DNA from 4 places in the Streptomyces sp. CWNU-52B genome. Region 1 is predicted to be linked to each of the others. Evidence: riboswitches for the same ligand, from Rfam matches in the RefSeq annotation. Region 1 holds a riboswitch; each other region holds the start of a gene.
The links. A riboswitch is a leader RNA that binds a small molecule or an ion and turns the genes downstream of it on or off. The one in region 1 is predicted to bind S-adenosylmethionine.

Region 1 (3,391 bases):
GTGGGTGTCGGCGTCGATGTCGAGCATCCGGACGCCGTCCTCGCCGACTCCGCGCCGCACGGCCTCGCGGTCGCCGTCGTCGAGGGCCGAGCAGACCCACAGGGCGCCCGCGTCGGGGCCGATGGCGGAGAGACCCGACACGAGCCCGCCCCCGCCGCGCTTGGCCGTGAGGGCCCCGGTCTCGTCCCGTGCGTACGAGACCGGGCCGCGGTTGGACGCGACCAGGACGGTGTGGGTGCCGCGGGTGGAAGCCATGACTCGAAACCTAGCCCCAGGCGTATACGCTCAAACGTTCCCCCCACCCCCACGCCCCCCTGCGGGGCTTTGCGCCGGGTCCCATCCGCGGGCCGGCGGGGGCTGGCCGCGACCAAAAGACTGCGCAGTTCCCCGCGCCCCTGAGAAGGGGCTGCTCTTTTAGGGGCGCGGGGAACTGCGCGCTCAGCCCCCGCGCTGCCGCAGTCGACGACGGCGCTCCTGCTTCCTGGCGACGCCGCCGCGCGTGGAGGAGGGGGCTGCCTCTTGAGGGGCGCGGGGAACTGCGCGACCAGCCCCTGCGGCGCCGCGGTCGACGACGGCGCCCGTGCTACCGGCTACGCCGCCGCGCGTGGAGGAGGGGGCTGCCTCTTGAGGGGCGCGGGGAACTGCGCGCTCAGCCCCCGCGGCGCCGCAGTCGACGACGGCGCCACCGTTCGGCGGCTACGCCGCCACGCGTTGTGTGTACTCCTCGATCTCCCCCATCGGCGGCCTCTCCTCCGTGTCCACCGAGTGCGTACGCGGCTCGAAGCCACCCTCGCCCCGTACGAACTGCGTCAGCGACGGCCGGATCATATGGCCGCGGGCCAGCCGCAACTGAGCCGTGCGGTAGATCGCCGCGGACATCCGGCCGAGCGCCTGGCTGTCCTGGTGGCGGTGCTTGCGGACCCCGACGTCGACCTGCGCGAGGGCGTCCAGGCCGACGAGGTGCAGCGCGTCGACCAGCATGCCCAGCTCCACGCCGTAACCGACGGGGAACGGCAGCCGTTCGAGGAGCGAGCGGCGGGCCGCGTACTCCCCGCCCAGCGGCTGGACGAAGCCGGCCAGCTGCGGCCAGTGCATGTTGAGCAGCGGGCGCGCCATCAGCTCGGTGACCCGGCCCCCCTGACCCGCGGCGCCCCCGGCACCGGACCCGTCGGACAGGGCGAGCGGGCGGTCGTACATCGCCTTGACGAGGTCCACACCGGGGTCGGTGAGCAGCGGCCCGACGATCCCGGAGACGAAGTCCGCCGAGAACTCCTTCAGGTCCGCGTCGACGAAGGCCACGATGTCCCCACGCGTGACCAGCAGCGAGCGCCACAGCACCTCGCCCTTGCCGGGGACGGCCGGGATACGGGGCAGGATCTCGTCCCGGTGCACGACCCGGGCGCCCGCGGCGGCGGCGACCTCGGAGGTACGGTCCGTCGAACCCGAGTCGATCACCACGACCTCGTCGACGAGCGGCACCTTCGCGGTCATCAGCTCGCGGCGGATCACGGTGACGATCTCGCCGACCGTCGCCTCCTCGTCGAGCGCGGGCAGTACGACACTCACCGTGGAGCCGGTGGAGCGCTTCGCGGCGACGATCTTCTTGAGCGGGCGGTCCTCGACGGACCAGGAGCGCGTGCTCAGCCAGCGCTCGACGTCTTCCAGCACGTGCGGCTCTCCCTTGCGTTCATTGGGATGCGTGTGCCCGGCGCCGCGGCAGCGGTGGGTGGCCGCTGTCATCTCGCGGTTCGGACTGCTCTCTCCACCATCCAGGCCTTCGGTTACAGTCTTGAACAACGCTGATGACCATCGCATGTCGGGGGTCGTTGCGTGTACAACTAAAACTGAATACCGCTCATCCAGAGGGGCAGAGGGATACGGCCCGTTGAAGCCCCGGCAACCCTCCAGCCGGTCTCGTCCTGATCATCGTCGATCAGTGCCGCGAGGCTCCCGGCTCGGGAAGGTGCCAAATCCGTCTCACGGCGAAGTGCGTCGTGAGGAAGATGAGGAGAAAGGGCCTCGCCTCCATGGCTGCGCAGACAGTTGCAAGCACCACGAACTCCGCCCCCGCCGCGAATCCCTCCGCGAGCCACGGCAACTCCGTGGACCTCGGCCCGGCAGCGGCGCTCTCCTGCCGCGAGTGCGGCCACCGCGTCCCGCTCGGCCCGGTCTTCGCCTGCGAGGAGTGTTTCGGACCGCTGGAGATCGCCTACGACTTCTCGGGCTACGACACCGAGGAACTGCGGGCGCGGATCGAGTCGGGCCCCGCGAACATCTGGCGCTACGCGCCGCTGCTGCCCGTCCCCGCGGACGTGGCGGACAAGCCGAACATCAACCCGGGCTGGACCAAGCTCGTCAAGGCCGACAACCTGGCCCGCGAACTGGGCGTCGACCCCGGCAAGCTCTTCGTCAAGGACGACTCGGGCAACCCGACGCACTCCTTCAAGGACCGCGTCGTCGCCCAGGCCATCGAGGCCGCGCGCGCCTTCGGCTTCACCACGCTCTCCTGCTCCTCCACGGGCAACCTCGCGGGCGCGGTGGGCGCCGCCGCCGCCCGCGCCGGCTTCCGTTCCTGCGTGTTCATCCCGCACGACCTGGAGCAGGGCAAGGTCGTCATGGCCGCGGTCTACGGCGGCGAGCTCGTCGGGATCGAGGGCAACTACGACGACGTGAACCGTTTCTGCTCCGAGCTGATCGGCGACCCGGCCGGCGAGGGCTGGGGCTTCGTCAACGTGAACCTGCGGCCGTACTACGCGGAGGGGTCCAAGACCCTGGCGTACGAGATCTGCGAGCAGCTCGGCTGGCGGCTGCCGGACCAGCTGGTCGTGCCGATCGCCTCCGGCTCCCAGCTGACGAAGATCGACAAGGGTCTGAAGGAACTGATCGAGCTCGGCCTCGTCGAGGACAGGCCGTACAAGATCTTCGGCGCCCAGGCCGAGGGCTGCTCGCCGGTGTCCGTCGCCTACAAGGCCGGGCACGACGTCGTACGGCCGCAGAAGCCGAACACGATCGCCAAGTCGCTCGCCATCGGGAACCCGGCGGACGGCCCGTACGTGCTCGACATCGCCCGGCGCACGGGCGGGGCCGTGGAGGACGTGAACGACGACCAGGTGGTCGACGCGATCAAGCTGCTGGCGCGGACCGAGGGGATCTTCGCGGAGACCGCCGGCGGGGTGACGGTGGGCGTGGCGAAGAAGCTGATCGAGAGCGGGCTGCTCGACCCCACTCTGACGACCGTGGTCCTCAACACCGGGGACGGTCTGAAGACCCTGGACGCGGTGGCCTCCGACACGGGGCTCACGGCGACCATCCGCCCGAACCTGGACTCCTTCCACGAGGCCGGGCTCGGTTCCTGACCGTGCATGACCGTGTATGACCTTGCTTGACCGTG
Region 2 (3,391 bases), on a different contig from region 1:
AGCTGACGCGGATGGCGTTCAGGGACTTCTCGCCGGGCGCGGCCTCGGGGGCTCCGCACTCGCCCTGGGACTGCGGGTCGCTGCCGAGGAGCGTACGGACGAGAGGGTGGGCGCAGAAGAGGCCGTCGCGGACGCCGATGCCGTACTCGGCGGAGAGCGCGGCGGCGAAGTGCGAGCTGTTCCAGCCCTCGACGACGAACGAGATGACGCCGACGCGCGGGGCGTCGTCGCCGAAGAGGGACAGGACGCGGACCTCGGGCACCTCGGCGAGACCGGCGAGGACGGTGTCGATCAGGTGCCGCTCCCGGGCGACCAGCGAGGTGAAGCCGGCCTCGGTGAGGGCCTTGCAGGCGGAGGCGATGGAGTAGGCGCCGATGACGTTGGGCGACCCGGCCTCGTGCCGTGCGGCGCTCTCGTGCCACTCGACGTCGACACCCCCGTCGACCCGCCGCGTCACCTTGCGCGAGGCGCCTCCGCCGGCGAGGTACGGCTCGGCCTCGGTCAGCCAGTCCGCGCGTCCGGCCAGCACACCCGCCCCGAACGGCGCGTACAGCTTGTGCCCGGAGAACGCGACCCAGTCCACGTCCAGCTCCCGTACGGAGACCGGGTGGTGGGGCGCGAGCTGGGCGGCGTCGAGCACGATGCGGGCGCCGTGGGTATGGGCGGCGGCGGCCAGCTCCCGTACGGGCCACAGCTCACCGGTGACGTTCGAGGCACCCGTGACGCACACGAGCGCCGGTCCCCGCGGGTCGCGCTCGGCCAGGGCCCGCTCCAGCGTGGCGACGGCCTCGCCCGGGGTGCGCGGGGCGTCGAGATAGGTGACCCGGGCGTCCCGCCAGGGCAGCAGCGACGCGTGGTGCTCGGTCTCGAAGACGAAGACCTGGCAGCCGGCGGGGAGGGCGGCGGCGAGGAGGTTCAGCGAGTCGGTGGTGGACCGGGTGAAGACGACCTGGTCGCCGTCGTCCCGGCAGTCGAGGAACTCCGCGACGGTCCTGCGGGCGTTCTCGAAGAGATCCGTGGAGAGCTGGGACAGGTACCCGGCCCCGCGGTGCACGCTCCCGTAGTACGGGGCGTACGCGGCCACGTCGTCCCACACCCGCTGGAGGGCGGGGGCGCTGGCGGCGTAGTCGAGCGCGGCGTAGGTGACCTCGCCGCCGGTCACGAGCGGGACGGTGACGTCCCGGCCCAGCACGGGCAGCGATCCGGACCCGGAGACGTCCTGACACCCGGTCTCGACGGACTCGACGGACTGGACAGCCTGGACGGACCGGTCGGCGGCAGCGGTGGAGACAGACATGGCGAACTCCTGAGAGGCAGGCGAGATCACTGTGCGGGCCGCGGGCGGGCAGGCCTCGGCGGCTCGGCACAGGAGAGGTGAAAGGGGTACGCGGAAGTGGGGCTCGGCGCCCTATCGCATTCGCTTGCTCATGAAAGGCTCCCTCGAACGACCAGGACCCCTGGTGTGTCCGCTCCAGCGAGCGGTGAGGGGTCCGCGCTTGCCGTAGACCTCACTGCCTACGACCTGGTCTTCACCCGGGGCACCCCGCCACGGACGGAGGGTTGCCGGACAGTCGGCCGGGGCCTCATGACTGTCACTCATGACCTGCCAGCATCTTGCCACACGATCTTCCGAGCGCACTACGGATGTCCGTATACCGGGACGGCGTGGGTCGCGGTGCCGGGCGCGCGGTCCTTTCCGGGGGGCGAGGAACTGCGTCTCTCGGGGGCGCGGGGAACTGCGCGACCAGCCCCACCCGCCCAGCTACCGGTTGGTGGCAGCCACCCACCGGTCGAGCGTCCGCAGCGCCGCCCCCGAGTCGATCGCCTCCGCGGCGCGAGCCATCCCCGCCCGGATCTGCTCCGCGAGCGGCCCGGCGCCCGGCGTCAGCGCCACCAACGCCGCCGCGGAGTTCAGCAGCACCGCGTCCCGGACCGGCCCGGTCTCCCCCTGCAGCAGCCGCCGCGCGACATCCGCGTTGTACGACGCGTCAGCCCCTCGCAACGCCTCCACGGGCACCAGCTCGATCCCCACGTCCCGCGGGTCGAAGGCCTCCTCGCGGACCTTCCCGTCCCGCACGACCCACACCCGCGAGGTCGCCGTCGTCGTCAGCTCGTCGAGCCCGTCGTCACCGCGGAAGACCAGCGAGGAGTTGCCGCGCTCGGCGAACACCCCGGCCATGATCGGCGCCATCAGCGGGTCGGCGCACCCGACCGCCTGTGCCTTCACCCGCGCGGGGTTGGTCAGCGGACCGAGCACGTTGAACACCGTCCTGATGCCCAACTGCCCCCGCGCGGCACCCACATGACGCATCGCCGGATGGAACTTGGCCGCGAAGCAGAAGGTGATCCCGGCCACCTCGGCGACCTCCGCCACCCGATCCGTCGGCAGCGCCAGATTGACCCCGAGCTTCTCCAGCACGTCGGAGGCCCCGGAGGCGGAGGAGGCCGCCCGGTTTCCGTGCTTGACGACCTTGGCGCCGGTCCCGGCGATGACGATCGCCGACATGGTGGAGATGTTGACGGTCTTCGCCCCGTCGCCGCCCGTACCGACGATGTCGACGGTGTCCCCCGGCACCTCGATCACGTTCGCGTGCTCGTACATGGCCCGGACGAACCCGACGATCTCCTCGACGGTCTCGCCCTTGGCCCGCAGCGCCACCACGAACCCGGCGATCTGCGCGTCCGTCGCCTCGCCCCGCATGATGAGGTCCATCGCCCAGGCGGTGTCGTCGGCACTCAGATCGCGCCCGTCCAGCAGCCCGTTCAACAGGACGGGCCAGGAACGGACCGCCGCGGTGTCGCCTCCAGCGGGGGTCACAGCGCTCATATGCCGCTCCTGGGTCCGTCCGTCCCGCGATGGGGACTCCTGTGGGGATGCGCCCGTAGCTCGTGGCCCGTACGGGAACGGGTCCCACCCTATCCAGCCCCCGGGACGGCGAAGAGCCCCGTCCAGGCAATGGACGGGGCTCCTGCCGTGGCGAACAGGCGGAGGATCAGTGGTGGCCGTGGCCGCTCGTGATCTCCTTGTACTCCTCAGCGGTGGGCTTCGGGATCTGGTTGTCCTCCCCGTAGTACGCGTTGCTCAGCTTGGAGCGCAGCTTCTGCGGGGCCTTCACCTTGCGCTCGACACCGTTCTCGTCGGTCCTCGCGCCGATCGCGGCCGGCTCGTACTGCTCGTGGGCCGTGAGGGTGTGCAGGGCCTCCTGGCTGAGCGGCTCGTGCACCTCGACGAACTCACCGTGCGGCAGGCGCTTGATGATGCCCGACTCGCGGCCGTGCAGCACCTTGTCCTTGTCGCGGCGCTGGAGGCCGAGGCAGATCCGCTTGGTGATGATGAACGCCAGGACGGGCGCCACGAAGAACGCGATGCGCACGAACCAGGTGATCGTGT
Region 3 (3,391 bases), on a different contig from region 1:
GCGGTCGAGCCACGCCCGCGGTGGCCGGAGGATGTCGCCGTGGAAGAGCGAGAAACCGGACGGCACCTCGACCCGTCGGGTGAGCTGCTCGGGCGGGATCGCGGAGTTCGCGTGGTACATGCGCATCGACGAGCCGATCGTCTCCGTGAGCCAGTAGAGCGTGACGTTCGTGAGGATCTCGTCCTTCGTGAAGCTCCGCTCGACGTCGCCGTCACAGTCGCTCCAGGCCCGGAGTTTCTCCACGATCCACGCGGCGAGCCCGGCCGGCGAGTCGGTGAGCCCGGCGGCGGCGGTCTGGGGCCTCGTGCGGTGGACGGCACCGTAGGCACCCTCGCTCGCGCCCCAGGCAGCGACGTCCGCGAACCAGGCGCGCTCCTCGGGCGCGAGCTCGGCCGGATCGCCGGTGAACACGGGCAGACCCCCGTCCATACGGTGGACGGCCACGACCCGGTCGGGGTGGTCGAGCGCGAGATAGCGGCTCACGTGGCTGCCGATGTCCCCGCCCGCCGCGCCGAACCGCGCGTAGCCGAGGACGTCCATGAGCTCGGCCCACAGTCCGGCGACCGCGATGGAGTCGAGAGGCGGGCCCGTGGGGCGGTCGGAGTACCCGTAGCCCGGCATGTCGGGTACGACCACGTCGAACGCGTCGGCGGGGTCGGCGCCGTGCGCACCGGGGTCGGTCAGCAGCGGGACGACCTTCGAGTAGCGCCAGAAGGAGTCCGGCCAGCCGTGGCTGAGGACCAGTGGCAGTACGGGACCGGCCGGTGCGACGGCCCGCGCGTGCACGAAGTGGATGCCCAGGCCGCCGAGCCGGGCGCGGAAACGGGGCAGCCGGGCGAGCGCCGCCTCCTGCGCCGGCCAGTCGAACGTGTCCGCCCAGTGGGCGACGAGTTCACGGAGATAGGCGACATCGGTCCCGAGCGACCACCCGGCGTCCTCGGGCGCGTCCGGCCAGCGTGTGGCGCGCAGCCTGGCGCGGAGGTCCTCCAGCGCCGCGGGACCGGTCTGCGGGGTGAAGGGTTCTGGTGCGGTCGTCGGGTCCGGCATGGCACGCATGCTACGGGGCGCACTCCGCTGGACGCGCGGCGGTGGTGTGTCCGGTCTTGTCCCGGATGACGAAGGGGGACGATGTGCCGGAGAGCACCTATGTAGGACGCATGAATGCTGGGAGGGCGGGTAACGGAGCGCCTGTGAACGGAGAATGAGGGCGATGCGGGTGGGACCCAACGACGACGACGGTGACGGCTGTGCGGGGCTCGACGGCGACCTGATGGAGACCGGGTACGCCACGGGTGGCGACGACGGATGCATCGCCGATGCCCGTCATCACGCCAGGGCCTTCCTGGAGCGGGCCCGTGGCCGTCAGCCGTCCGTGACGGCCCGTGTCGTGGGGCTGATCCAGCTGGTGGTCAGTGAACTGGTCACCAACGCCTGCAAATACGCCCCGGGCCCTGTTCTGATGGAGCTGCGCGTCACCCACGAGGCCGTGGACGTCGTCGTGTGGGACAGCGACCCGACGGTTCCCGAGGCCCGCGTCGCCGATCCCGACAGGGTCGGTCAGCACGGCCTGGAGATCGTCAAGGCCGTGGCCCAGGACCTGGAGATCCGCAGGGAGCCGGTCGGCAAACGCATCAGGGCCCGCATCGCCCTGTCCGACGCGTCCACGAACGGCACCGCCACCGCCTGTGCTTGACGCGTGACGTGCGTCGACACGTGACGCGCGGGGACGGGCGAGGGACGGGCAGGGGACGGGCGAGCGGACCGTGACCGCCGCCGCGATCACCCATTGACGGATCAGGACGCAGCTCAGTACCGTTGCATGTGGCATTGAGTGTCAGCGTCAAGCCCTGGCTCGCTGGCCGGCAACCCTCGTACGCGGTGGGGTGCTCCAGGTGAAAGCCCGGCAGGGCCGCCGGCTCTGCAAGTGCGTGACCCCGTGACCGGGGTCCGACGATCTGGAGGACCGTGGTGCGACGCAGTGTCGACCTGAACGCCTCGATCGCGACCGCGCCGGCGTTCTTCCGGTTCTCCCGCCGGCGCCACATCGATCTGCAGCGCATCACCAGCTGTCTCTGTCACGGCTGACCGGGTCCCGCTGCCGGCCGCTTGACCGCACGGCTGCCGGGCTTCGCTCGGCCGGCTGACGTCCGCAGACCCCCGTGCGCCGCCTGGGCCGGCCGGTTCCCGCGGCAGTGTTCCGCGGGCGCTCAGGGGCTGTCGGCTCCACAGCGATGTCACGCCGTCATCGGCGTCCTCCCCTTCCTCCCCCTCGCCTTCCTCCCTCCCTCCCTCCCTCCCTCCCTTCCTCCCTGTCTGAACCCAGCTGCCCCGAACAGGGGCGGCACCACCTGCGGTTCCCCTTGTACGCATGGGCGCGCGCCGGGAGATCCATGGGCGCGGGTCTGGTGATTTTCGAGTAGGAGAAACGATTCCGTGAAACCGTATCCGGATTCCAGAGCCACCCGGTGGACCGCGCCCGCCGCGCTCGTGACAGCCGCCCTGCTGTCGCTGAGCGCCTGCTCGTCGGGCAGCGGGACCGGCTCCGGCGCGGGCGGCGGCGAGGGCCCGGCCCGGTCCGGCGGCACGCTGACGTTCGCGGTGGGGTCCGACGCGGGCTGCGTCGATCCGCAGCAGGTGGGCAGCAACGACACGATCTACTCGCTCCGCCAGGTGGTGGACTCACTCACCGACCAGGATCCCAGGACCGGCAAGATCGTGCCGTGGCTGGCGAAGAGCTGGGACATCGACGCGGACGCCACGACCTTCACGTTCCACCTGCGCTCGGGAGTCACCTTCAGCGACGGGTCACCGCTGACCGCACAGGTGGTCAAGGACAACTTCGACGCGGTGCCCGACCTCGGCGCGCTGGGCACGCTGGCCCAGGGCTACTTGAGCGGCCTGGAGAAGACCACCGTGGTCGACCCGCTCACGGTGCGGGTGAGGTTCAAGCAGCCCAACGCGCAGTTCCTCCAGGCCACGGCGACGCACTCACTGGGCATCGAGTCCTCGGCCAGCGTGAGGAAGAGCCCGCAGGACAAGTGCAGCGAGGGCGTGATCGGGTCCGGTCCCTTCGTGCTGAAGAGCTATGTGCAGAACCAGTCGATCAACCTGGCCAAGCGTGCCGAGTACGCCTGGGGCTCCTCGCTGTGGACCAAGAAGGGCGAGGCGTACCTGGACAAGCTGGTGTTCAAGGTGGTGCCCGAGGCGGGGGTGCGTACCGGCAGCCTCCAGTCCGGGCAGGTCGACGCGATCGGCAGCGTCGGCAAGGCCAACGAGACGGCCCTCAAGGGCGGCCAGGTGGGGTTGCAGGGACGGGCCAATCCCGGTGCCGTCTTCAACCTCGGGCTGAACAACTCCCGTCCGCTGCTGAAGGACGTGAAGGTACGGCAGG
Region 4 (3,391 bases), on a different contig from region 1:
CAGGAACGTACCCGTCTCCTGGTCGGCGACGATCTCGTCCCCGTGCCAGGAGTCGAAGAGTTCGTTCGCGGTGGCCAGGAACTCCTTGGCCCGGGAGTAGCGCTCCTCCTGCGGGAGGAAGCCGCCGCGGCGGAAGTTCTCGCCGGTGAAGGCGTCCCAGGAGGTGACGACGTTCCAGGCGGCGCGGCCGTCGGAGAGGTGGTCGAGGCTCGCGAACTGGCGCGCCACCTCGTAGGGCTCGTTGAAGGTGGAGTTGATGGTGCCGGTCAGCCCGAGGCGTTCGGTGACGGCGGCGAGCGCGGACAGGACGGTGAAGGTGTCGGGCCGTCCGACGACGTCCAAGTCGTAGATCTTGCCGCCCTGTTCGCGCAGGCGCAGACCCTCCGCGAGGAACAGGAAGTCGAACTTGGCGCGTTCGGCGGTGCGCGCGAAGTGCGCGAAGGAGCTGAACTCGATGTGGCTGCCGGCCGCGGGGTCGCTCCACACGGTGGTGTTGTTGACGCCGGGGAAGTGGGCCGCAAGGTGGATCTGCTTGACGGGCTTGCTCATGGTCGGGGTCCTTCCGGCTCAGGCGGTGGTGACGGCGTCGGCGGAAGGGACTCCGGCTCCGGCGGCGGCGTAGCGGTTGGCCGGGCGTTCGAGCCCGAGGAGCCCGCGCAGGGTGTCGGCCTCGTACGCGTGCCGGAAGACGCCACGGCGCTGGAGTTCGGGGACCAGCCCCCGGGTGATCGCCGGGAGGTCGTGGCCGGCGACGGCGGGCCGCAGCCTGAAGCCGGTCAGTCCGGCCTGGCTCAACTCCTGGAGCAGATCGGCCAGTTGGGCCGGCGTGCCGGTGAAGACACGGGCGTCGCTGGTGTACGGGTAGCCCGCGAGAGCGTCGAGCCGCTCCTTGCGGGCCACGGCCTCGGCCGGATCTTCGTCGAGGAGGACGACCAGGTCGCCGAAGAGGTGCAGGGGCTCCCCCGCCCGCCCGGCCGCGTCCTGTTCGGCGCGCACCGAGGCGACGATCGCCTCGGCCTGTGCCGCGTCGTGCGGGGTGACGAATCCGAGGTCGGCGGAGCGGCCCAGCAGGCGGTACGGGGCACCGGTCACGGAGTCGTGGGCGAGCGCGCCGACCAGCGGCTGGCCCTGCGGGGGCCTGGGGGTGATCGAGGGCCCCTTGACGCTGAAGTGCCTGCCCTCGAAGTCGATGTAGTGCAGCTTGTCCCGGTCGACGAAGCGGCCGGTGGCGACGTCCCGGATCTCCGCGTCGTCCTCCCAGCTGTCCCACAGCCGTCGGACCGCTTCGACGTAGTCGGCCGCCTCGTCGAAGAGGTCGATCGTCAGCTCCCGCACCTCGGGGCTGTCCAGGTCCTCGATGCGGAACGAGGGGAACGTACGGCGGCCGAAGTGGGCGGCGTCGTTCCGGCGGACCGACGCCTGGACCCGGACGCCCGCGCGCCCGGAGCTCACGTAGTCGAGGGTGGCGATGGCCTTCGATATGTGGAAGGGCTCCGTATGGGGGGTCACCACGGTCGGCAGCAGCCCTATGTGACGGGTCAGCGGTGCGACGCGGGCGGCGATGAGGACGGCGTCGAGGCGGCCGCGGACCTGGTCGGTCCGCCCGTCGGGTTCGGTGAACCGCGAGGACTGGAGACCGAGGGCGTCCTCGATGGTCACGAAGTCGAGCAGTCCGCGTTCGGCCTCGGTGACGAGGTCCGTCCAGTAGCCGGCAGTGAGCAGGTCACGGGGGCGGGCCACCGGTTCACGCCAGGCGGCGGGATGCCAGCCTGCGCCGTCGAGCGCCACGGCGAGGTGCAGGAAGGCGGAAGAAGAGGCGGCGGAGGGGGCGGGCTCGGGAGAGGGCGGGGCAGCAGGTGTTGAGGACACGAGAGGTGTGCCTTCCTGATCGACCGTAGGAGAAAGCCGGCCCTCGCTGGAGGAGGGCGGAGCCGCGTGGAGTACGGGTCAGGGACGACAGAGCGCGCCGGCGAAGCGGAGCAGGTCGATGTGCGGCCGCGAGTACAGCCGCACCCGGCGGCGCGGTGTGAGCTTCGGGACGCGGAGGCAGGGCACGGGGCGTGGTCCCACGTGCGTCACCTCCGTCCGTGCGGTCCCGTTGCCGGGCAGCGTCTGCTCGTCGACGCACACAACAGTACGGGTGTGCCGTTTCTTCCGGCAGTCGGAAAATTCTCACAGGAGTCCGAGGGCCGGTACGGTCGGGCGCACACCGGCCGGCGGTTCGTCCGTTCTTGTTCGTCTGCCCACGTGTTGAGACGTGTCGTATGGGCTTCTTGACGACCTCACTCAGCGCACCGACACTTGCGGGGACGGTCACGATTGTCAGCGCCCGTCGGGCGGGGTCCTCCCCCGTCCGTGCGGTTCATCGGCCCCGGCCCGCTGGCAGGCAACCCTTCCACCGCGACGGGGTGCCCCGGGTGACGACCGGGTTCCGCCGGAGCGGCGGGACAAGCGTGGTCTCGCCTCGTGCGAGCCCCGACCGTGGACGGGTGGGAATTGCCCAGGAACGGCTTGACGAGGCGACTGCACATCGACCTGCTCCGCGTCTCCAGCGCGTACTAGTCCGCCGCATGTCCGCCTGATCCGGACCTGCACGCCGACAGCGACAGCGCAGTCACCCCGTTTCGCCACTGGTGCCCACAAGGCTGCCAGGGCTTCCGCGATTCCCTCAGGAGAGCCATGCCCGAGACAGTTTCCCGCGGTTCGAGCACAGGTACCTTCGCGACGGCCGCCGCACGGACGGCGGTCACCCCCGCGGCCGGCTGCGGTGCGGCCGTGCCCGGCCCCGCCGTACGTCCGCACCGCTTCCGCGGTCGCATCGGCGTCGGCCTCGCCGGCGGCTTCTACCCGGCACCGCACCGCTATCAGCTGTATCTGTCCGAAGGCTGTCAGCGTTCGGAGCGGGTCGCGATCACCCTGGCCCTGCTGGGCCTTCAGCACTCGACCGCCACGACGGTCCTGACCCACCCCGCCGAGACACCCGACGCCTTCGCCGCGCTGCGCCGGGCCTACGAGGCGACCTGGCACCACTACGACGGGCCGCTCACCGCGCCCGCGCTGTGCGACCGGTGGAGCGGACGCGTCGTCAGCAACCACACGCCCGACATCCTGCGCGACCTGGCCGACCTCTCCGGGCTCCGGGAGGCGGAGGCGGCCGGCCTGCCCGTGCTGCGGCCGCCGGCCCTCGCCGCGGAGATCGACGCCCTGCGTGAACTCCTCACCCGGGACGTCACACCGGCCGCCCAGCCTCCCGCGCGGGCGGCGACGCTGACCCTGCTCGACCATCAGCTGGCCGCGCACCCTCATGTGCTGGGCGCCGAGATCAGCGCCGCGGACGTGGACCTCTGGGTGGCGCTCACCCACCTCGGCACGGCCGACGCCCTGGCCCCGT

Region 2: another riboswitch for S-adenosylmethionine. It lies ahead of ACLVWQ_RS30020 (aminotransferase class V-fold PLP-dependent enzyme); the one in region 1 lies ahead of thrC (threonine synthase).
Region 3: another riboswitch for S-adenosylmethionine. It lies ahead of ACLVWQ_RS05655 (putative leader peptide); the one in region 1 lies ahead of thrC (threonine synthase).
Region 4: another riboswitch for S-adenosylmethionine. It lies ahead of ACLVWQ_RS26515 (putative leader peptide); the one in region 1 lies ahead of thrC (threonine synthase).

Annotation. Positions count from the first base shown of each region.
Region 1 covers NZ_JBLFJV010000008.1:174,951-178,341, forward strand. The annotation lists gene ACLVWQ_RS11660 (alpha,alpha-trehalose-phosphate synthase (UDP-forming)) at 1-255, opposite strand, end outside; gene ACLVWQ_RS11665 (glucosyl-3-phosphoglycerate synthase) at 697-1,668, opposite strand; SAM riboswitch class I at 1,853-2,010, shown strand; gene thrC (threonine synthase) at 2,028-3,356, shown strand.
Region 2 covers NZ_JBLFJV010000044.1:80,574-83,964, reverse strand. The annotation lists gene ACLVWQ_RS30020 (aminotransferase class V-fold PLP-dependent enzyme) at 1-1,297, opposite strand, end outside; SAM riboswitch class IV at 1,488-1,604, opposite strand; gene trpD (anthranilate phosphoribosyltransferase) at 1,763-2,827, opposite strand; gene ACLVWQ_RS30010 (cytochrome b) at 2,994-3,391, opposite strand, start outside.
Region 3 covers NZ_JBLFJV010000005.1:626,422-629,812, forward strand. The annotation lists gene ACLVWQ_RS05645 (epoxide hydrolase family protein) at 1-1,047, opposite strand, end outside; gene ACLVWQ_RS05650 (ATP-binding protein) at 1,211-1,693, shown strand; SAM riboswitch class IV at 1,824-1,933, shown strand; gene ACLVWQ_RS05655 (putative leader peptide) at 1,966-2,085, shown strand; gene ACLVWQ_RS05660 (ABC transporter substrate-binding protein) at 2,434-3,391, shown strand, end outside.
Region 4 covers NZ_JBLFJV010000028.1:129,482-132,872, reverse strand. The annotation lists gene ACLVWQ_RS26530 (NtaA/DmoA family FMN-dependent monooxygenase) at 1-549, opposite strand, end outside; gene ACLVWQ_RS26525 (LLM class flavin-dependent oxidoreductase) at 568-1,869, opposite strand; gene ACLVWQ_RS26520 (putative leader peptide) at 1,948-2,013, opposite strand; SAM riboswitch class IV at 2,312-2,460, shown strand; gene ACLVWQ_RS26515 (putative leader peptide) at 2,467-2,562, shown strand; gene ACLVWQ_RS26510 (glutathione S-transferase family protein) at 2,680-3,391, shown strand, end outside.